Regions from separate parts of the Steroidobacter cummioxidans genome, predicted to be linked through region 2. Evidence: riboswitches for the same ligand, from Rfam matches in the RefSeq annotation. Region 2 holds a riboswitch; the other holds the start of a gene.
What was found. Region 2 has a riboswitch for thiamine pyrophosphate ahead of thiC (phosphomethylpyrimidine synthase ThiC). Riboswitches for the same ligand answer to the same signal wherever they lie in the genome.
Positions count from the first base shown of each region.

Region 1 (11,738 bases), on a different contig from region 2:
AGGGCGGTGTCCGAAGACACCGCCCTTTGCTCATCATGAGCTGCGCGAGGCCGCCCGTCCAACCCATGCCCTACCTTGTGAGCGAGCATCTCGATTGAGTTGGTCTTGCGACCATCGAGATCGTCCCGCTCAGGGTAGTCGAGGTGTCCGGTGGCGGGTTTGTCGTCTTAGCCCTTCGGCGCCGAGCGCGCCTTGGCCGCTTCCTCGATGACCACGTCGGCGACGTTCTTCGGCACTGGATCGTAGTGCGAGAACTCCATCGTGTACGAGGCGCGACCCGAGGTCATGCCACGCAGATGGCCGATGTAGCCGAACATTTCCGACAGCGGCACGGTGGCCACGACGGCGATGTTGGCGCCACGCTCCAGCTGCTCCTGGATCATGCCGCGGCGGCGGTTGATGTCGCCGATCACGTCGCCCAGGTAGTCCTGCGGGGTCACGGTCTCGACCCTCATCACCGGCTCGAGCAGGATCGGACCGGCCTTGCGGATGGCTTCGCGGAAGCAGGCCTTCGCCGCGATTTCGAACGTCAGTGCGTTCGAGTCGACGTCGTGGTAGCTGCCGTCCGTGAGGCGGGCTCGGAAGTCCACCGTCGGGAACTGCGCGAGCACGCCCTGTTCCATCTGCATGCGCAGGCCTTTTTCCACCGACGGAACGTATTCACGCGGCACCGAGCCACCGACCGTTTCGTCGACGAACTCGAAGCCCTTGCCACGCTCCAGCGGCTCGAACGTGATCCACACTTCGGCGAACTGACCGGAGCCGCCGGTCTGTTTCTTGTGGACGTACTGCTCGGAGATCGTCTTCGTGAAGGCTTCGCGGTACGCCACCTGCGGCTGACCCATGACGCCTTCGACGTTGAACTCCGTGCGAATACGGTCGAGCGTCACTTCGAGGTGCAACTCGCCCATGCCGCGCAGAATGGTCTGGCCCGTTTCGCGATCGGTCTCCAGATACAGCGAAGGATCGGCGCGCACCATCTTGCCCAGGGCGGTGCCGAACTTCTCCTGGTCGGCCTTGTTCTTCGGCTTCACCGACACGCTGATGACGGGGTCCGGGAAGCGCATGCGCTCCAGGATCACCGGCGCGCTGGAATCGCACAGCGTGTCGCCAGTGTCGGTTTCGGCCAGCGAGACCAGCGCGATGATGTCGCCGGCGCGAGCCTCTTCGATCGGGTTGGCGTCCTTCGCGAACATTTCGACCATGCGGCCGATCTTCTCGCGCTTGCCGCGGGTGGAGTTCATCACCGACATGCCCTTGGTGAGCACGCCGGAGTACACGCGCACGAAGGTGAGCGCGCCGTAGGCGTCGTTGATCACCTTGAACGCGAGCGCCGCGAACGGCTCGTCGTCCGAGCTCTTGCGCTCGCCCACCGGGTTGCCGTCGGCATCCACGGTTTTGATGTTTTCGACGTCGGTCGGGGCCGGCAGGTAGTCGACGACGGCGTCGAGCACCATGGTCACGCCCTTGTTCTTGTACGAGGAGCCGCACAGCACCGGGTTGAACGCGGAAGCGAGCGTGCCTTTGCGCAGCGCCTTCCTCAGCGTCTCGACCGAAGGCGCGGTGCCGTCGTTCAAATAGGCTTCCATCGCCGCGTCGTCCTGCTCCAGGCAGGTGTCGACCAGGTCGGAGCGGTACTTCTCGATCTCGGCCAGGATCTTGCGATCGCTCGGCACGGTGATGCCCAGCTTGTCGGCCAGGTCCGGGGTGATGTCATGAGCGACCGGCTTGGCATCGCGGTCGTCGGACTCGAACACCATCGCCTTCATCTCGACCAGGTCGACCATGCCCTTGAAGTTGTCTTCCGAGCCGATCGGCAGTTGGATGGGCAGCGGACGGGCGCCGAGGCGCTTCTTGATCATGTCCACGCAGCGCAGGAAGTTCGCGCCGCTGCGGTCCATCTTGTTGACGTAGCAAATACGCGGCACGCCGTAGTTGTCGGCGAGACGCCAGTTCGTTTCAGACTGCGGCTCCACGCCGGCCACGCCGTCGAACACAACGACGGCACCGTCGAGCACGCGCAGGGAGCGGTTCACTTCGATGGTGAAGTCGACGTGACCCGGGGTGTCGATGACGTTGATCTTCTTGTTGCGCCAGAACGTCGAGACGGCGGCCGACTGAATCGTGATGCCGCGCTTCTGTTCCTGCTCCATGTAGTCCGTCGTGGTCGAGGACTTCAGATCCTTGGTGTCATGCACGTCCACGATCGTGTGCTTGCGGCCCGTGTAGTACAGGATGCGTTCGGTGGTCGTGGTCTTGCCGGCGTCGACGTGGGCGATGATGCCGATGTTTCGAACATCGGCAAGGGGAGTGGTACGGGGCATGTCAGATTTCCGTTACAAGGTCAGTGCGCAGCTAGGTTGTGGGTCATTTGGGCGGGCGCGGATTCTACTGGAAAACCACGCCAATACGATTACCCAGGCCGCTCCCATCCGAGGCGCCCAGGCGAAGGGCGCGCATTCTACCTGAAAAATCGGCCGAAGTTGTTGTAAGGCAAAGAAAATTTTCGGCAATTGCCGGAAATTTGACGGCGCCGGACTAGGGCCCCGCCGTAGCGGCGAGGGCCCAAATGTTCAGGAAACGGGCCGAGGTAGGGGATTTGCGGGCGCTTTCTGGCCGATCAAGCCTGAATATCCGCCTCGTACACGATCACGGCGTCGCCGACGATGCGGACCGACTGCGCGACCTTGCCGGACGACTCGATCTCCACCTCGACCATGCCGGGGCGGCGCATCCACATGCCCTGGCGGCCCTGGAACACGACCCGTCCGTCCTTCGGGGTCATGAGGCCGTGATTGACCAGATAGACGCCGAGCATGCCGTGGGCATTGCCGCTGACCGCGTCTTCGCGGATGCCGAGCGCCGGAACAAACATCCGCGACTCGGTGCCGACGACCCCGTCCTTCTCGGTCAGCGCGAACACGAAATAACCTTCGGCGCCGACATGCGAGGTGAGGCGGGCGAGCTCCTCGAAGTCCGGCTTGATGGGGCCGAGCAGCTCATTGGACTTCAAGCCCACCAGCAGCCGCGAGCCGCCTTTGGTCAACACCTGCAGCGGACAATCCACGTGCAGGCTCGGGCTGGAAATGCCGAGCGCGTTCAACACCTGGCGGCGGTGATGTTCCGGAATGACAGGACCCAGCGACGGCGGGTTCTGCGTGATCGCGATCCGCAGATCGCCATCGACTTCAGTGACCTCGATTTCGACGATGCCGGCACCCGTGCGCTGCCGCAGCTTGCCGCCCGGCTTGCCATCCTTTTTCGCTCTCACATATTGCGCGGCGACGGTGGCGTGGCCGACGAACGGCACTTCATGGCGGGGCGTGAAGAATCTCACGTGCATGTCGTGATCGTTGGCTTCGGCTTCCAGCACGAACGCGGTCTCGCCGTTCACCTCGGTGGCGATGGTCTGCATCTGCTCGTCGGTCAGGTGATCCGCGTCCAGCACCACGATGGCGGGATTGCCGGTATAGCGTTGGCGAGTGAACGCGTCGACGTGAAACAGCCGGCAATGTCGATTGGGCATGGTTGCAGCCATAGAAAAAACGAAAGCGCACTTATAGCGCTAGAAGCGATGGGGGGTCAAAAGGGGGCGCTTTGGACCCCCCGTACGCTCTTTGTTACAATCGCGTCCGCCTTAGGGGTGGCCCTGACTGGGGCCCGAGATGCCAACCGCCGTACGCCGGCTCATTGGTAAACCCGTTGAACCTGATCCGGTTAGTACCGGCGTAGGGAGCAGGTCGTGGACATCACGTCGGGTGTCCGTTCATTTCCCCGCTCTTTATCCCGTTCGCGCCGGATTCTTCTCGTTAGAGGATCTGGCCATGCTCATCGTCAAACAAAAAAGTCTCGGGACATGTACCCGGGCATCGATCGTTTCTCTCGCGTTGACCACCGTGCTGGCGGGCGCTGCCGGCGCCGCCGAGCAGGATGTGCTCGAAGAGGTGGTCGTCACCGCGACACTCCGTCAGCAATCTCTGGTCGAAGCGCCGGTCAGCGTGACCGTGCTCGACGCGACCACCTTGCGCGACGGCGGTCGCCAGCATTTCGAAGATGTGCTCGCGGCGGTGCCGAATCTGTCTTTTGCGAGCGGCACGTCACGTCCGCGTTTCTTCCAGATTCGCGGCATCGGTGAGCGCGAGGAGTGGCAGGGCGCACCGAATCCTTCGGTGGGATTTCTGATCGACGACATCGACTTCAGCGGCATGGGCATGCCCGCCACGACGTTCGATGTCGATCGCATCGAAGTGCTGCGTGGGCCGCAAGGCTTGCACTATGGCGCGAATGCGCTCGGCGGTCTCATCGTGATGCGCGGCCGCGATCCCGAAGACCAATTTGGTTTTTCCACGGAAGCCTCGATCGGTGAGTACAACAGCCAATCCATCGGCGCGGTCGCGACCGGGCCGGTCGAATCGCTGAATTCCGCCTGGCGCGTGTCGGTTCAGGAGTTTCGCAGCGACGGTTTCCGCAAGGATGGTTATCTAGGTCGGGATGACACGATGGATCGCGACGAGCTGACGGCGCGCGCTAAATGGCGCTGGCGTCCGAGCGAAGGCACGACTGTCGATCTGACCTGGCTGCACGCGAATCTGAATAACGGCTACGACGCGTGGTCGATCGACAATTCTCGCGTGTCACTCGCCGATCGACCGGGCAAGGATGCGCAGAGATCCGATGGCGCGGCGCTGCGCGTCGATACATCGGCCGGCCAGCTCGGACGTTTGACGCTGACTGCAACGCTGTCCGATAGCAAGACCGACTACAGCTTCGATGCCGATTGGGGCAACACGCAGAGCTGGGCGCCGTACACCTACGATTATTTCGATCTTCAGCAGCGCCAGCGTCGCGGCCGCAGCTTCGAGGCGCGCATCACTTCCGACGAGGCAGCATCGCCGCATGGGCTGACCTGGGTTGCCGGTGTTTATGGTCTCGACGTGGATGAGCAGCTCAACTACACGTCACAAGGCATCTACACCGATCCTTTCTTCCCCGAATACTCCGGCACCACCGACAAGGCGCTCAGGAGCGATTACGACGCACAGAATCTCGCTGTGTACGCGCAAGTCGGCGCACCGTTCAGCGAGCGATGGGGTTGGTCATTTGGCTTGCGCGGCGAGCAGCGCGATGCCGACTACACCGATCGTCGCCGCGACGACGAGGATGTGACTGCCCTTGATCTGTCCGCGAAGGACACCATGTGGGGCGGGCAGGCGACGATCTATTTCGATCCGCGCGATCATTTGCGCTGGTTCGCGACGGTGTCGCGTGGTTACAAGGCCGGTGGCTTCAATCTCGGTGAGGCCTCGCGGGTGCGGCCAGATTTCCTGCCCGAATATCTGGTCGGTCTCGACGTGGGCATGAAAGGCCAGTGGCTCGAGGGCCGGCTGTACGCGGATGTCACAGCCTTTTATATGAAGCGCAGCGACATGCAGGTGGCGATCAGCACCCAGCTCAATCCCGGCGATCCGAGCAGCTATCTGCTCTTCACCGACAATGCTTCCGGCGGCCGCAATATGGGCGTCGAGAGCAGCGTGCGCTGGCGTGCGGGCGAACAGTGGGAGCTCGGTGGTGCACTCGGTCTGTTGCGCACTCGCTATTCGGGCTTCCGTCCCGATGGTGTGACCGACCTGAGCGACCGCGATCAGGCGTATGCGCCCGAGTATTCAGCGTCGGTGAACGCGACGTGGCGTCATCCGCTGGGCTGGATGGCGCGCGTCGATGTGACGGCGACGGACAATTATTACTTCGACGTGCCCGACCTGGATGCGGAAAAGAACAATTATCGGTCCAACGCGTACACACTCGCGCACCTCAAAGCCGGCTACGAAGCCGAGACCTGGGCCATCTACGCCTGGGGCCGCAACGTGTTCGACGAGGACTACTACACGCGCGGCTTCTTCTTCGGCAATGAGCCGCCCGATTTCGCAAACCAACGCTACACGCAGCTCGGCGAGCCGCGGCAGTTTGGTGTCACTTTCCGTTGGGAGTTCAAGTAATGCGTACCGCCATCGAGATCAGTCTGTATCCGCTCGACGCCGACTACATTCCGCCGATCAAGGATTTCATCGAGCGGTTGAACAAGTACCCCGAGCTGCACATCACGACCAACGCCATGAGCACGCAGATCGCCGGCGAGCATGCGCGCTTGTTCGAAATTCTCGGCAAGGAGACCGCGGTCAGCTTCGCCGAGCACGGTCGTAAAGTGTTCGTGATGAAGGTGCTCGGCGGCACGGTGCCCGAGGCCTAAGAGAGTCTCGGTGCACACCATCATCGAACAGTTCCTGGCGACTTCGCCGTGGGAAACGGCGGGGTCGCTGCTCGGTCTGGCCTACTTGCTGCTGGCGGTCCGCCGCAACCTGCTGTGCTGGCTGTGCGCGTTCCTGAGCACCAGCATTTATCTGGTGCTGTTCGCGCAGGCGTCGCTGTACATGCAGTCGCTGTTGCAGGTGTTTTACCTGGTCATGGCCGTGTACGGCTTCATCGACTGGCGGCGCGGGCGGACCGAGTCGGGCGACGTGCGCATCGAGTCGTGGACTGTGAACCAGCACGTGACGGTGGCGGTGCTTGTCATAATCGCGAGCGCACTGAATGGCTGGGGCCTGTCGCGATGGACCGACTCGCCCGCGCCGTACCTCGATTCTTTCGTCACCTGGGGCAGCATTGTTACCACTTGGATGGTCGCGCGACGCATAATCGAGAACTGGTTGTATTGGATCGTGGTCGACGGCGTCGCTGCCTGGCTGTACTTCAGTCAGGGCCTGCTGGCCACCACGGTGTTGTTCATCATCTATCTCGGGATCGTGGTGCGTGGATATTTCGTGTGGCGACGGGAACAAGCGCTGCAGAGTAAAGCGGTGGCCGTTGCGCCATCGACGTGAGCTGGCATGACTCCCGCTGGCAACGAGGCCGGCGCGCTCGACATCGCCGCGCGGGTTCTCGGCATCACGGCCGAGGCGATTCTATCCTGCGAGCCCATCAAGCACGGGCTCACCAATGAAAGCTGGCTGGTGCGGACCAAGCGCGACGACATCGTCGTGCGCATCAGTAACGCGGCTGAGCACGATTTGCAGATCGACCGACAGAGCGAAGCCGCGGTACTCACTGCCGTCGGCGAGGCAGGCATCGGGCCGGAAGTGCTTTTGTGCGATCCGGCGCAGCGAGTACTGGTCACGCGCTATCTCGGCGATACGTGGACCGAAGCCGATGCTGTCCAGGAAGAAAATATCCAGCGGCTGGGACAGTTGTTTCGTCGCCTGCATCGGGTGCCGCCGCCGGCCGGTGTCCGGCGGGTCGAGCTGAACGACACGCTCGAAGGGTATTTCCGCACGCTGCAGGAGCGCGGCGTGCAACCGGCGTTGGTCACGAAATCATTGCGAGACCGGGCGCTGCAAGTCGCATTGAAGCTGCGCGAAAACTCCGCCGCCACGCTCTGCCATAACGACGTACACCACCTGAATGTCACCGATGATGGCAATCTGCGGCTGATCGATTGGGAATACGCGGGCGTCGGGCAGCGGCTGTTCGATCTGGCGTCGGTGTGCGTTTATCACAACTACGACAAGATGCAGCGGGAGCAGCTGCTGAGTGCGTACACCTCACTGACCGAGCTGACCACCTGGCATCGCCTGGAGCTGGCGTGCTGGTTGTTCGACTACGTGCGCGATCTCTGGATGGCGGTGCGCGAAGGCGGCTGATTCAAGCGCGCCCGGGCGCGCAATGTTTGAATGCCAGTGTCACCTGGCCTCGCAGCGTTCGTAACAATCCCAGTTGCTCGGCATCGATCTTGATGCCTTCGGGCTTGTCCGAGTCCGCGTACAGCAGGCCGATGGCCTGTCCCTTCAACATTACCGGCAACAAGATGAAGCTCTTGGCGCGGATCGCGCGCCGATGCCATTCCGGAATCCGCTGCGCGATGTTCTCGGCTTGAGCGTTCTCGATGACGATGTCGGCGCCTTTCTCGATCGACACATGGAAGGCGTCGGGTGCGAACGCCAACGGAAAGGTGCACTGAGGAATGATGCGCTCGATATCGGTGCCGAATCCGAAGCGCGCCCGCATCGTGTTCATGCGCCCGTCGCGAATGAAAATCAGCGTGCGCGTGAAGTCCATGCCGCGATAGATGGTTTCCAGCACCATGTGCAGCAGGTCGTTCAACGAGCAGTCCGACGTGAGCGCCTCGGTCACATCGCGAATGCCGGCGGAGAGCGCCTGCTGCGGAGTTTCGGTGGCTGCCGTCGCGACCTCGTGCTGTTCATCGATCGCGTCGACGGATTGAGTCAACGGATCGGGCTGCGGCGCGGCTTCCGCTTGCGTGGCTTCCGCATCGTCCGAAGTGCTGCCGTTCCAGGCGCGAATCGCTCTCAGTGTGGGGCTGTTCGCCGCCGGTAGATCGAGCGTTGCGGACCGTCCCGCCATTTCCTTGAGGCCCTGGTCGACGATATCCGTCAGTTCCTTCGTGTCCAATTTGACGGCTGCGCTGTAGCGTTGGCTGAGTGCGAGCAGAGCGGCGGATTTGTGTGCCGCCGGCGTGCGCAGCGCGATGTTGTAAAGATCGTTCGCGTAGTTGGCGGCGATCTTCAAGCGTTGAATGTCAGTGTCGGGTGCCTTGATCTCGCGCGTCGCCAGGATTTCCATGCCTTCGAGCAGGCGCGCAGGGAAATTCCACTCGCGGGCCATGCCGACGCCGAGATCGCGATAGGAAATGCCCAGCACGCGCTGGACGGCGGCATCTTCAGGCATGTCCTTATCCATGAGTGCGCGGATTTGCTGACGTTCCTCATAGAGAAAGAACGTCACCAGCAGCCGGCCCAGGCTCTGGAACATGGCGCACATCACGGCTTCTTCGCTGTTCGCAATGCCCAGGCGCTGGCCCAGCTTCTTGGATACGACGCCGGCGAAGAACGCGCCGATGAGCTCGTCCTGCATCGACTTTTCCTGCGGTCGGCCGCGCGAGAATTGCAGCATCGCCAGTGCCGTCGCCGTGTTGCTCACCTCATCGCAGCCCAGGATCATCACAGCTTTGGAAATGGTGCGGATCCGGCCGTGATACTGGCCGTAGATCGCGGAGTTCACCACCTGCAACAGCTTGGTGGTGAGCGAGGCATCGTTGAGGATGACTTGCGTGAGCTGGCGGTTGCTGTGCTGCTCGGAGCCGACCACCCGATTGATATCGACGATGGTGGTCGACAACGTCGGAAAGCCCGAGGCGCTGCGCAAGCGGCGCAGGATCGAGTCCAATGCTGTGGGCTGCGAATGGTCAATGCGCGTCGGCGTGCTCGTCATCGTCTGTGATGCCAGCGCGGCTGCGGCTGGTGAGCATTCTCGGCCCGCGTTGCTGATCCCGCTTTAGTCTTGCTGTAGCTTCAGTGCATCGACCCTGGGAGGCTTTCCTTGAGTGGGGAAGATACGTGACGCGCGCTGTCGGGAGCCCGAGTGAGACGCGCGTCGCATCGGGAAGGGAGGTGTCAGCCGATTACCTTCCGCTTCGCGCTCGCGCTTCCTGCACATAGAATACGGCGCTGGTACCGGGCACTCCTTCTCACATGACGCTCGCATTGGCCGCGCTGGCCGAAGCTTTGAACACACCCGCTCCGTGGCTGCTGCCGTATGTGCCAGCTGCGCGAACTGTGCTGGCGGCGGCGAAGTCGGATTCGGTGGCTGATGCTTTGAATGCCGCGCGTCAGGAAGGCGCTAGCGGCGTGCGTTTCGTCGAGCAGGCTGCGTTGCCTGAGGGCGAGCCCTACGAATCTTTCATCGCTCGCACTCACTGCGTCCCCACTCGGGACAACCTGCACGATCTGTTCAATGGGCTGATGTGGCTCAGCTACCCCAAGGCCAAGCGGCGCCTGAACGTGATCCATGCCGAGGAAATCACTGCGCGGGGTGGCGCTGCCGGTGCTCGTGGTCCTTTGCGGGACGCTCTGACCCTGTTCGATGAGAACGCTGCGCTACTGCAAGCACCGATCGAGTTGGTCGAAGCACTGCGTTCCCGCAATTGGAAAGCGCTCTTCGTGGAGCGCCGCTCCGAGTGGCAATCGGCACGGGTGGCGCTCTTCGGTCACGCGCTGCTCGAAAAGCTGATGCAGCCTCGCAAAGCCATCACGGCTCATGTCTGGCTGGTCGAGGACTCGAGCGACGATGCGATCGCATCGAGCCTGACGTCCGCGCGCCTGGCTGCGAAGGATTTCCTGCCTTTGCCGGTGCTCGGCGTGCCCGGCTGGTGGCCCGCCAATGAAAATCCTGCCTTCTACGACGATGCCGATGTGTTCCGAGCGCCCCGCGTTGCTGCGAGCCCGGATTCCCGTATAGCCTCCTGAGCCATGAATCTACGTGATGGTGTGTTGGTGCGGCGAAATGCCGTGGGGTCGGAAGATCTCGCGGAGCTGACCCGTTACTTGCGTCGTGCCGGCATGACCGATTCGCCGGTTTCGAATTTCGAGGACGACGTCGACGCGGGCGAAGTCGAGTGGGTTATCAACAAGCAGATCCGCGACACGCAACAGGTGAAGCTCACCAAAGCCATCGAGAAGAAACTGCACGCAATCGATGACGCCTGCATCGCGTCCATCATCAATCCGTTTTACAAAGTCGCAGTGCGCGACTGCGAGCCGTCGCAGATTCTCCACTACGGCGTCGGTGGCCATTACATCCCCCACGTCGATGCTGAAACGCTCTACAAGGACGACATCGGCCTGGAGCTGTGGGAAAAGACCTTGGACCGCGACCTGTCGGTGGTCTACTTCATCAACGACGACTATTCCGGCGGCGAATTATTCTTCCCCGCCCTCGATCTGGTCATCGAGCCGGAAGCGGGTACGCTGGTCTGTTTCCCTTCCGATCACAATTACATCCATGGCGTCCGCCCCGTTACTGCCGGTCACCGTTACACCATCGTCACCTGGATGCGCGTTGCGGGCATGCCCGCGCCAGAAGAAATCAACCAGATGTGGATGGACGAATATCACCGCCACTTCCCCAAGCAGATCGACCAGCCGCCTCGGTTGGGCAAAGGGAAGGGCGTGGCAATGGGTATTCCCTGAAACGAACTTTCTCGCCAACCGGGTGCCTCACGTAACGTTGCCCAAACTGTGACGGGAGCGGCACATGCGCATCCTGCGCCCTTTGAGAGCCCTTTCGACCCGCTGGCATACGCCGTTCGCGATGTTCTCGTGTGCGGTCATTCTGGCGCTGTGTGCGCATCGGGCTGAGGCTGTCAATCCGCTGGGTATTGCTTTCAAGGACACGAACAACGTGTCGCTGTACGGACATCCGACGGGAATGATCATTGCCGGTCGCTGCAATCGTAACGATGCCGTGTTCCAGGAGGTGCGGCGCGGCGGGGCTGAAGTCCTGCAGTATGTCAGCGCCGCTGAACGGCCCGACGAGCGCGTGTGCAAACTCGATAACGAGTTGTATATGAATGACCCGAAGCGCGTGCCGCTATGGCCGTACCCGAACAAAGGCGAGCGCGTCAGCTATCCCAAGACTCACATGACCGACATGCGGCCCGGCTCGGACTGGATCAAGCACGTCGTGGACTACGTGGAACAGATCATGCGCGACGGCAAGGTGGATGGCGTGTTTCTCGATTCCCTCGGCGCGCGACCTTGGAACAAGTTGGCTGACTGGGACGACTGGTCGCAGCAAGAGAAGGACACTTGGGCCGAGGGCAGCATCGACCTGGTGCGGCGCCTCGATGAGCGGCGGCGAGATATCAATCCGAACTTCATCATTGTTTC
Region 1 covers NZ_LSRW01000006.1:142,320-154,057, reverse strand. The annotation lists gene fusA (elongation factor G) at 168-2,324, opposite strand; gene D0550_RS05110 (PhzF family phenazine biosynthesis isomerase) at 2,621-3,526, opposite strand; TPP riboswitch at 3,630-3,753, shown strand; gene D0550_RS05105 (TonB-dependent receptor) at 3,825-5,996, shown strand; gene D0550_RS05100 (YkoF family thiamine/hydroxymethylpyrimidine-binding protein) at 5,996-6,247, shown strand; gene pnuC (nicotinamide riboside transporter PnuC) at 6,258-6,878, shown strand; gene D0550_RS05090 (phosphotransferase) at 6,885-7,694, shown strand; gene D0550_RS05085 (HDOD domain-containing protein) at 7,696-9,282, opposite strand; gene D0550_RS05080 (DUF3025 domain-containing protein) at 9,543-10,316, shown strand; gene D0550_RS05075 (prolyl hydroxylase family protein) at 10,320-11,039, shown strand; gene D0550_RS05070 (hypothetical protein) at 11,104-11,738, shown strand, end outside.
Region 1: it holds a riboswitch for thiamine pyrophosphate, as region 2 does, so the genes downstream of both, D0550_RS05105 (TonB-dependent receptor) here and thiC (phosphomethylpyrimidine synthase ThiC) in region 2, are expected to answer to the same signal.

Region 2 (11,738 bases):
TCTGCGCAGTGACGATGACTTCCTCGAGACCGCCTTCCGGCTGAGTCGATGCTTGCTGTGCCTGCGCGAACGTCGTCACAAGAAACGAGCTGGCAAGCATCGCCGCACCGTGGCGTGCTGCATTCCAAGTCTTCATTGTGCCCCCCTGATTTTTGGCTATCGCCTAATAGTCTTCACATGCTATGTGCTGTGCTTGCGGACACAACGGCGTGCACGGAAAACTGATCGGGCGCGACCGATTTCTTTTCACTGCCCTGACGTTGACTTATTTTCTCGGCGTCAGGAACTTCGCCGGAATGTATAGCGGCATCGAATCTTCCCACGGGCTGTCGGTCAGCGCGCGCTTGCCGGTGCCGTCGGCATTCATCGCCCAGTTCTGACCGTACGGTTGGAATGTGCGATCGTAGAGCGACGCTTCATCTCGGAAGCCGTACTCACCGGTGTTCCACAGGATCTGTTTGCCAGCCGCGGTCCACACCGCGTGCCCGTCGTTGGCGCCTGAAGTCGTCAACCGTTTCAGGTCGGTGCCATCCGGTCGGATGGTGAAGACATCGAAGTTCACCGCATCCACCCGACGCGTGAACACAATGGCACTGCCATCTGGCGACCAGCCCGGCAGATTGTCAGGCTCGTTCGTCAGCACGCGGACCTTGCGAGTGTCCAGATCGAGAATGCGCAGGCCCATCTCTTTCTCGCTGTACACGCGGAACACGACCTGCTTGCCATCGCTGGAGTAGCTCGGAAAACCGGAGTGAACCGTACCGTCAGTGAGCTCTTCGAGGCCCGTGCCATCGCGGCGCACGCGCATGATCTTCGCGGTGCCATGGCGACGCTCCTGGAACCACTGCCCCAGGCCAAACACGATCCACTGACCATCCGGCGACCACGCCGGCTGGAACGCACCAGCCAGACCGCGCGAGGTCTGCGTCGAATCCAGACCGCTCGTCGACACTTCGAAAACGACCTTGCGATTCGAGCCGTCTGGATCGGTGACCACGATCGATGAGTTGCGATGCTTCTCGCTGTACACCAGCTTGCCGTCGTTCGACAGCGCGGGGAACACATCGGTGTACTGATACTCCCACTCCGGATCCCAGCTGTAGAGCGGCAGGTTCTGCGCGCGCGGCTTGAAGTCCACCTTCTCATAAAGAACCTGCGAGCCATTCGCCGACCACACCGGCGAGCGCAACTGCGCCTTCACCGTCGCCGAGCCAGACGTGTTGTACAGCCCCTCCAGCGGACCGCCCTTGATGTGATACGCGACGTCTTTGTTGTTCACGAACTGCGGCGCGACTTTGAAGCCGGGGCCCGACGTATGTTCGATGCGCTTGCCGGTCTTGATATCGACCGACACGATCTGCGACGACACCTTCGCAATCCCTTCCGGCCGACGCGCACCCCAGGTTTCCTCGGTGGTCGTTTCATAGAACACCACGCGCTTGCTGTCCGGCGACCACTTCGGCGAGCCGAGGGCATAGCCGGGCTTTGTCGCCAGCTTGCGCAGGCCTTTGCCGTCCGCGCCTACCACGTAGATGCTCAACTCTTGCGTGTGCTCCCAACCGTGAGGCGCATCGTGTCCACGCCACTCAGTGCCGCGATCCGACGAGAACGCAATCCACTTGCCATCGGGCGACCAGGACGGCCGGAAGAAGCCATCCGGCTTGCCCGAGTCCTGTTGAGTCCGCGCGGTCGCCGTGAGATTGCGCAGTTGCCCCGACTTGATGTCGAGCGTCCAGATGTTGGCTTTCAGACTGCCGCGAGTGGACATGAAAGCGATGCGCGAGCCATCGGGCGACAGTGTTGCCTGGTCATCGACAGCGGGATCCTTCGTCAACTGCTCGAGGCCCGTGCCGTCGGCACGCACGCGATAAATGTCAGCCTGCCCGAGGCCGCCGCGCTCGGACGTGAACACGATCCACTTGCCGTCCGCAGAGTACGACGGGTGATAGTCAAATACGGAATCCTGCAGCAGCTTGCGCTCGCCGGTACCGTCGGCGCTGGCGATGTAGAGCTCGGACGAGGTCGGCCCGATTCGATTCATCAACATGACGCCCTGTTTCGCAACGTCGGCCTGGGCGGTGGCGGGGACAGCACAGTGCAGGGACAAGATCGCGGCGGCGATGCCAGTCGTCAGGAGTCTTCGCTTCATTGCTCTCGCTCTGGATTCTGCGGTCCAGTTGACCACTCCTGATTCTTGCATCGGGTGGTAGCCAGCGAGTATTGGATTCGCGCCGGCGGCTATAGATTTGGAGCGTAGCGCTACGCCTTCCGGTAACTGACCAGCGCCGGCTCGATCACTGCCGCCTCCAGGCCGCCGGTCTTCGCAAACAATGCCCACAAGGCCCGGACTTTCTGAGCACTGGCGTGCACCTCAGGCCACTCGAGACCTGCGATCAAGTCCGCGTCCTGCCAGATCTGCTCGTCACCGAACAGCAGCGGCAGATCGATGGCATGGGTCGCACCCAGCTGGTTCGTCTTGGATCCCCAGTGGATTTTATAAGTGTAGGCACGGCCGCCCGCTTGGGCGTGACGCTTCGCGAAGCGATCGGCCGCAGTCGCGTAGACCTTGCGCGTGATCGTGCTGACAACCAAGCGGCGGACTGCACTGCCGAGCACCGGCACGGTCGCGAGATTTTTCAGCGGCTCCATGAGCGGAATGAAGAACGAGCCCTCTTCCGCCGTCCAACCAATGAGCACGTCGAATCGACTCGCACATCGCGACCAAGCGGAGTCGACGTGTTCCTCGGGCGGCAATGGATGATGTCCGTACTGCGTGCCGAATGGCATGCTCGCCGGCCAGCCAAATCCTTGCGAGGCCGTGACGACCGACGCCTGCGCGGCGATCACGTCGTCGGCGGACGCATCGTGAGCAACCTGCGCGGCGATCTTCATCATCGCTTCGGACATCTTGCGACGACCGAGGCTGATACCCAGCGGCGCGCTTTGAATAATGGCGCGCCGGAACAGATCCTGTGCGCCGTCCGCGATCATCAAGTGAGCGATCGCATCACCGCCTGCGGACTGACCGAACAAAGTGACGTTGTCCGCATCGCCACCGAATGCCGCGATGTTTGCCTGCACCCAACGGAGTGCTTCGATGATGTCGAGCAGCCCCACGTTCGCGGCGCGGCCGCCGGCACCCCCGAGAAATCCGAGCAATCCCAGACGATAGGTAACCGAAACGACAATGACGTTTTGCTCCTCCACCAGGGCACGAGCGTCGTAGATCGCCGCGTCACCGGCGCCGAACACATAAGAGCCGCCGTGGATCCACACCATCACGGGGCGACGATCGCCGGGCGCAATGGAGTCCGGCAGCGTGATAGATAGGCGTAGACAATCTTCGGTCGATGCGAGGGTGCGTACCGATGATTTCATCAGCCCCATGCCGAACGGATGGTCGGCTTGCGCGCAAGCAGGCGCCCACTCGGTCGCTTGAATACTGGTCGTCGAAGCGGGCTCCGGTGTCGGCGGCTGAAAGCGCGTGGCACGTGCATAACGGATACCCGTCGCACGGATCACACGCCCATCGCGCCAGCCGATGATTCGACCTGCCGGTGCGTCGAAAGAGGGAGAAGTCATCGCGGCACTATAGCCGATGTGGTTGGGTCAGCTGGATGGCCTCAGGGGCAAGAGCTGGTCGTAAACGTATCCCTTGGCGCGTTGACAAGCGGATTCCAGGGTTGCCCCCGCCGCCATCAGCGCTGCAATGGCCGAACTGAGGGCGCATCCGGTGCCGCGCATGGTTACGTTCAGGCGCGGAGCTCGCAGGAAAACCGGCGGCCCGGCTTGCGTTAAGAGCACGTCCACAGAATCGGCATCTGTTCCGTGTCCGCCCTTGAGAAGAACGCCCTCCGAGCCGAAGCGAAGTAAGGCTTGCGCCTGTTCGGCCTGCTCAGCGTTGGTTCGCGCAATCGGCTCACCCAGCAACGCACCGGCTTCAAAAAAGTTCGGAGTCATCAGCGTGCATCGCGACAGCAGCTGATCTCGGACCAGCTGCACGCCCTCCGGATCGAGCAGTGCCGCGCCAGAGGAGGAACACAGCACGGGGTCTACGATGATCGGGGCGCGAGATCGGTCAGGCAACTCATCGAGTACCGCACGCACGATGGCGCCGTTGCCAAGCATGCCGATCTTGATCGCGCGGATGTCGTGCGAACGCAGAGCCGCGCTCAGCTGTTGCCTCACCAACTCTGGCGAAAGCACGCATGAGGCCTCAACGCGGAGATTTGTTTGCGCCGTTACGGCAGTGACCACACACGATACGCGAGCGCCAAGTTCGGTGATGACCTGAACGTCTCGGACCAAGCCGGCGCCGCCGCTAGAGTCGGTACCAGCGATGACGAGCACGTGCGGCGCATCGCTCAAAGCGCTGCCTCGCGCGTGGCCGCAATCCATTCACTGGCCCTGACTTCCGGCGTCGCGTGCCGCAGAACATCCGAAACCACGGCGGCACTATCAGCCCCGGCTTTGAAAACACCCGGCAGCCGCTCGACCGTAACCCCACCGATGGCGACCAGCGGGATCGGCGCGATCCGACGTTTCCACTCCGCGATCCGCTCGAGGCCCTGCGGCGCCCAGGGCATCACTTTCAATGTCGTCGGATAGATCGGCCCGAGCGCTATGTAGTCAGGACTGAACGTGAGCGCCCGCTCCAGCTCCTCGTGACTATGAGTGCTGATGCCGATGCGCACCCCTGCCCGCTTCAATGCCGGCACATCAGCCTCATCCAGATCCGCCTGCCCGAGATGCACGAAATCACACCCCTCATCGAGCGCGATCCGCCAGTAGTCATTGACGATCAAGCACGCCCCTGCCCGCGCGCACAGCCCCTTGGCCGTGACCACTTGCTCTCGAATGTCCTCGTCCGACCGATCTTTGATCCGCAGTTGAACCAGCTTCACGCCCACGGGCAGCAATCGACTCAGCCACGACACATCGTCGACGATCAGATAGAACGGATGAAGCTTCATACGAGGTGCGCCAAGCCAATCTCCGGCGTCGAAGGAACTGCAACGTCACTTGGCAGCATGGGCTGAGCGACGAACGCCGCATGGCCCGCTTTGACGGCATCTGCAAATGCTCGCGCCATCTCGACCGGATCGCCTGCTCTCGCAACGGCCGTGTTGATCAGTACACCATCCATACCCAACTCCAGCGCCCGCGCCGCATGCGATGGCACACCGATGCCGGCATCCACGATCAACGGCACATCGGAAAATCGGGCGCGCATCGCGCGCAAGCCAGGAACGTTGTTCAATCCCTGCCCCGACCCGATAGGCGCACCCCACGGCATCAGTACGCGACAGCCCGCATCGAGCAGCTTGTCTGCAACCACCAAATCTTCGGTTGTGTACGGAAAGACTTGGAAGCCGTCATCGCACAGAATTTTCGCCGCCTCCACCAGCCCGAATACATCGGGCTGCAGCGTGGTGCGATCGCCGATGACTTCGAGTTTGATCCAGGCGGTTCCGAACATTTCGCGCGCCATGTGCGCCGTCGTCACGGCCTCTTTCACGGAGTGACAGCCAGCCGTGTTCGGCAGCACGCGCACCCCAAGTGAGCGAATGATCGAAAAGAATCCTTGCCCGGAACGCTCGCTGCTCGACTCGCGTCGCAAAGACACAGTGACGACTTCGGTGCCCGACGCTTTGACCGCCTCGGTCAGTACGGCCGGCGACGGATATCTCGACGTTCCGAGCAACAATCTCGATCGCAACTGCGTGTCGTAAACAAGCACGTCACCCTCCTTGCATCGGGGCCACGACCTCGATGCGATCGCCCTCATTGAGGACGATGCCTACCCGCTGAGTCTTTGGAATGAACTCGCCGTTCACCGCGGTCGCGATGGGGCCAGCGCAATAGCCCAGCTCCACCAGCGCCTCCACCAGGCTGCTTTCGGTAATTTCGCGTTCGACGCCGTTAAGCGTGATCTTCATGAGCCACCTGCGGACAGGATTCGCCGGTCAATACGGCGTCCGCTGCCATCTGCGCAAACGCGGGCGCGAGCAGGAATCCATGCCGGAAGAAACCATTGATATAAATTCGATCGCGTCGCCAGACGATGCGAGGCATGTTGTCCGGAAAAGCCGGACGCACTTGCGTCCCCATCTCCAGCACCTCCGCCTCCGCGAACGCGGGATGTAACGAACACGCCGCGCTCAGCAACTCCAATACCGAGCGTGCAGTGATGCGAGTGGCATCATCGCTCTCGATCATGGTGGCACCGATCATGAACACGCCGTTCTGACGCGGCACGATGTACGCGGGGGTTCGAGGATCGAGCAGTCGCACGGGGCGATGGAGCGTGAGCTCGCTCGATCGCAGCACCAGCATTTCCCCTTTGACCCCGCGAAGCTCCCGCAGAGCCTCCCTAGCAGCGAGTCCGCTGCAGTCGATGACGAGATGATCGCCATCGGATTGGGCGGTACTCGCGACGCCGAAGTGAATTCGACCACCGAGCGAGACGAACCTGTCCGCGAGACAGCGCAGTGCCTCGCGCGGATCGAGGTGAGCTTCGTCCTTGAAGAACAATCCCTTGGGGAAACGATGCGCAAGCGCTGGCTCTAACTCAGCGATGCCGCTCGCGTCCAACCATTCATAGCGAGTCGTTCGGCGACCGAGCGCGACCAGTTCGGAAATGTGGCGGCCGTGCGCAACCAACAAACTGCCCCGCTGCACCAACGTCGGCATCCGCTTCGTCCACCAAGCAAGGCTTTGCTCGCCAAACGCCGATACGAGATCGGCCGAGTGATCGCATTCACACCACGGCGCGAGCATGCCGCCCGCAAACCATGAGCAGCTTTGCGAACCAAAGCTGTCCCCCTGCTCAAAGACTTCCGTGGGAACACCCCGCTCGGCGAATTCGACGGCGCAGGTCAGCCCTGCGACGCCGGCACCAATGATCGACACACGCATCTGCTCAGCCCGTGGTCGGTCGAACGTAGATCTCGCCTTGCTCGCGAAACTTCAATGCCATCTCGTTCATGCCCGACTCACGCGCCGCCGCTTGAACTTCGTGCGAGATGCGCATGGAACAGAACTTCGGCCCGCACATCGAGCAGAAATGTGCGAGCTTGTGCGCCTCGCGCGGCATGGTCTCGTCGTGGAATGAGCACGCGGTGTCCGGGTCCAGCGAGAGATTGAACTGATCTTCCCAGCGGAAATCGAAGCGCGCGCGTGACAGGGCATCGTCACGATCACGCGCCCCTGGATGACCTTTGGCCAGATCGGCCGCATGCGCCGCGATTTTGTAGGTGATGACGCCGGTTTTGACGTCGTCGCGATTGGGCAAACCCAAATGTTCCTTCGGCGTCACGTAGCAAAGCATGGCGGTCCCGAACCAGCCGATCATCGCTGCACCGATTGCGGAGGTGATGTGATCGTAGCCCGGTGCGATGTCGGTCGCGAGCGGTCCGAGCGTGTAGAACGGCGCTTCGGCACAATGCTTCAGCTGCTCGTCCATGTTCTCTTTGATCTTGTGCATCGGGACGTGGCCCGGCCCCTCGATCATCACCTGGCAGTCATGCTTCCAGGCAATGCGAGTCAGCTCGCCGAGGGTTCGCAGCTCCGCGAACTGCGCGGCATCGTTTGCGTCCGCAATCGAGCCGGGGCGCAAGCCGTCGCCGAGCGAGAAGCTCACGTCGTAGGCCCGGCAGATCTCGCAAATCTCTTCGAAGTGCTCGTACAGGAAGCTCTCGCGGTGATGGGCGAGACACCACTTCGCCATGATGGAGCCGCCGCGCGACACGATGCCGGTGACCCTGTTCGCCGTCAGCGGGATGTACTGCAGCCTCACTCCCGCATGGATTGTGAAGTAGTCGACGCCTTGCTCGGCCTGTTCGATGAGCGTGTCTCGGAAGATCTCCCAAGTCAGCGCTTCAGCGACGCCGTCGACTTTCTCCAGCGCCTGATAGATCGGCACAGTGCCAATGGGCACGGGTGAATTGCGCAGAATCCATTCGCGGATGTTGTGAATGTTCTTGCCGGTGGACAGATCCATGACGGTGTCCGCGCCCCAGCGGATCGCCCATACCATCTTGTCGACCTCCTCCGACATGCTGGACGTCACCGCGGAATTGCCGATGTTTGCATTGATCTTCACCAGAAAATTGCGGCCGATGATCATCGGCTCGGACTCGGGGTGATTGATGTTTGCAGGGATGATTGCGCGACCCGCCGCAATTTCGTCGCGCACGAACTCAGGCGTCACGTATTCGGGAAGGTTGGCCCCCCATGAATTGCCGTCGCGGTTACTCGCTGCTCTGAGCCTGGCGCGGCCGACGTTTTCGCGAATCGCCACGTATTCCATCTCGGGCGTGATGATGCCCGCGCGTGCGTATGCGAGCTGAGTGACGGCCGCACCGCCTTTGGCACGCAACGGCAGTTGCTTGAGCGGAAAGTCATTGGTGAGCGTACCAATGTGGCGATCCACATCGTTACGAGCAAGGATCCAAGGCTCGCGGATGCGTGTCAGTCCCCGCTCGATTTGAATATTGGCGCGCGGATCGGTGTAGGGCCCGGAGGAATCGTAGACGAATACGTCGGGCTCGTTGGCCGACGGATGCAGCTTGATGGCTCGCATCGGCACCTGGATGTGCGGATGTAAGACGCCGGATTCGTAGACCTTGCGAGAGGCAGGCAGCGCGGCTGTACTGACGGGGACGGTGGTGGCGTTCATCTGTTTCTCCTGGTGGAGATCCAGCGCCGTCCCGGGGTACGAAGTACGGCAGAACACGAAGTCCCAAAGATTGTTGTTATAGGGACAATCGCGCCGCGCTGACACTTTCCTACGCCAGTATGACCTGGATCAGGTGTAAGGGTCGTCATACTGCGCACCTGCGCCAATGACCTCTCAGCCCCTATAGGGACTCCCCTAGCGAGTGCGACGTTACCTTTTGCGAGTGACGCTAGTCAACCGCCTCGGGGAAGTCCTGAACCCCGCCGTGCTCGCTTGCTCCTTTCCCTTCACCGCGTCCGCTTTGCGACGTATCTCTCACAATCCACTACGAGTTGACCGTAATTTTTCAGTCGGGCCTGCCGATGCAGGACCACAGACGACGGATTACGCACAGGCAGCGCGAGACCGCTGCCCAGACGCCATGCTGAAAAAAATCGCTATATCTGAAGTTCGAACCGGGATGTTCGTGGCTTCGGTCGAGGGACCGTGGCTCAAACATTCGTTCTGGAAAACCCGCTTCCTGGTGGACGCGGACTCGTTGGCGCGCCTGAAAGGCTCGGGCCTCGCCGAGTGCTGGATCGACACGTCCAAGGGCCTGGACGTCGCACGCGCCAAAACGGTCGAGACTCCAATCATCGAAGTGGTGCCAACGCCCCCGCCGGCGCAAGCGCCGAAACCCAAGGTTCGCCGCACCATGGCGGATGAGCTGCACAACGCATCCAATGTGTTGAAGCGCTCCAAAGAGACCGTGAATGCTTTGTTCGCCGAGGCGCGCATGGGCAACGCCGTCAACACGAGCGAGTGCGCGCCGTTGGTGAATGACATTGTCGACTCCGTCGACAGCAACTCGCACGCGCTGGTGAGTCTGTGTCGTCTGAAGATGGCCGACGAATACACCTATATGCATTCGGTATCGGTGTGCGCGTTGATGGTCTCGCTCGGCAAGCAGCTGGGACTCGACGAAGCCATGCTCCGTGACGCCGGCATGGCCGGACTGCTGCACGATCTCGGCAAGGCAGTGATGCCTCAGGACATCATCAACAAGCCCGGCAAGCTCACCGACGAAGAGTTCACCATCATCAAATCGCATCCGGTGCGCGGCCACGAGATGCTGCTGGAGAGCGGCGTCGACAACGAGCGCGTGCTCGACGTAGCTCGTCACCATCATGAGCGCATCGACGGCAAGGGTTATCCCGATGCTCTGGCTGCCGACAAGATTTCTTTGATCGCGCGCATGAGCGCGGTCTGCGACGTTTACGACGCTATCACTTCAGACCGGCCCTACAAGCGGGGCTGGGACCCGGCCGAATCGGTGGCACGCATGGCCTCGTGGGAAGGTCACTTCGATTCGATCGTGCTGCAGACGTTCATCAAGACCATCGGCATCTACCCGGTCGGCTCGCTGGTGCGCATGGCCTCCGGCAAATTGGGCGTGGTCGTGGAACAGAACACCAAGCTCACCGCGCCGAAAGTGAAACTGTTCTTCTCCACCAAGTCGGGCATGCCATTCGAGCCCAAGACGGTGGATCTGATGGACCCGCGCGTCACCGACAAGATCGTGGCGCGCGAGCCGCTGGAGAACTGGAGCTTCGGCTACCTCAACGATCTGTGGGCAACTCACGTCGCTTGAGCGGCGCATCGGGCAACCAGATCGCGAGCACGCCGAGCAACGGCAACCACGCGCTGATCTTGTACACCAGCGCGATGCCGTAGACGTCCGCCAGATGTCCGAACGACGCCGCGGCCAGGCCGCCGACGCCGAACGAGAAACCAAACATCATTCCCGACACCATGCCGACGCGCGTCGGCAGCAGTTCCTGTGCGAACACGACGATGGCCGGGAACGCGGACGCGATGGTGAGTCCGATCAGCACGGTAAGCACTTCGGTCCATTGCAAGCTCACATACGGCAACATGATCGTGAGCGGCAACGCGCCCAGCACGGAAAAGCGGATCACCGCCTTGCGAGTGAAACGATCGCCAAAGTAGCCGCCGAGCAGCGTGCCGGTCGCGACCGAGCCCAGGAATAGGAACAAATGCACCTGCGCTTCCGCCACGCTCATGTGGAAGCGCTCGATGAGATAGAACGTGTAGTAGTTGGTCAGGCTCGACGCATAGGCGAACTTGGAGAAGATCAGGATCAACAGGATCGTCATGCCGCGCACGACCGTGGCGCGAGGAATCGGTGACTCCTGTTTTCGCGGCGCATGCGCTCGTTGCAAACGAGGCAAGCCGTGGTGCTTGTACCAGACGCTTATATTCCAAAGGATGGCGGTCGACACCAGCGTCAGCAGTGCGAATGCCGCCAGGCTCGACTGCCCCCATTGCACGACCACCAGTGCCGCGAGCAACGGACCGATCGCCTGGCCCGCATTGCCACCCAGCTGAAACAGCGATTGCGCCAGCGAATGACGATCGCCCGCCGCCATGCGCGCCACACGCGATGCCTCGGGATGAAATACCGATGAGCCCATGCCAAGCATGGCCGCACCGGCCAGCAACCATTCGAAGTTGCTGGCAAGCGAAATCACCAGCAGACCCAGTGCGGTAAACAACGTGCCCGCCGGCAATGAAAATGGCGCCGGCCGACGATCGGCGACATAGCCGACCACCGGCTGCAACATCGACGCAGTCATCTGATACGCCAGCGAAATCCAGCCCAGCTCCGCGAACGTCAGATGATGGCTGGCCTTGAGCGCGGGGTACGAGGCCTGCATCAGCGACTGCATCGTGTCGTTCAACAGGTGGCAGCAGCTGATCGCAACGATCACGGGAAATACGGTCTCGTCCCGCCAGCTGGCAGGATCACGAGCCTCGGCCGAAGAATTCAACGGGATGCTCCCCACAGGAAACGCACGGACGGCACTGTCCGGCGAGGTCGGAAGCAAGTGTAAGGAGTCCGAGACGCGCCGTCTCTAACAAGATCGTCACCTTGATCGGAGCTCCGACCAGGCGAATGGAGCGTTACTCGCCCAACAGATGCAGGACGATTTCCCGCTGATGCGGTCGCTGGCGATGCTCGAACAGGTAAATGCCCTGCCAGGTGCCGAGCGCCGGC
Region 2 covers NZ_LSRW01000025.1:13,207-24,944, reverse strand. The annotation lists gene D0550_RS14895 (TonB-dependent receptor) at 1-136, opposite strand, end outside; gene D0550_RS14890 (PD40 domain-containing protein) at 266-2,149, opposite strand; gene D0550_RS14885 (carboxylesterase family protein) at 2,260-3,582, opposite strand; gene D0550_RS14880 (hydroxymethylpyrimidine/phosphomethylpyrimidine kinase) at 3,610-4,368, opposite strand; gene D0550_RS14875 (thiamine phosphate synthase) at 4,365-4,973, opposite strand; gene D0550_RS14870 (thiazole synthase) at 4,970-5,788, opposite strand; gene thiS (sulfur carrier protein ThiS) at 5,742-5,939, opposite strand; gene thiO (glycine oxidase ThiO) at 5,923-6,918, opposite strand; gene thiC (phosphomethylpyrimidine synthase ThiC) at 6,923-8,680, opposite strand; TPP riboswitch at 8,770-8,887, opposite strand; gene D0550_RS14850 (HD-GYP domain-containing protein) at 9,141-10,310, shown strand; gene D0550_RS14845 (MFS transporter) at 10,279-11,511, opposite strand; gene D0550_RS14840 (secondary thiamine-phosphate synthase enzyme YjbQ) at 11,645-11,738, opposite strand, start outside.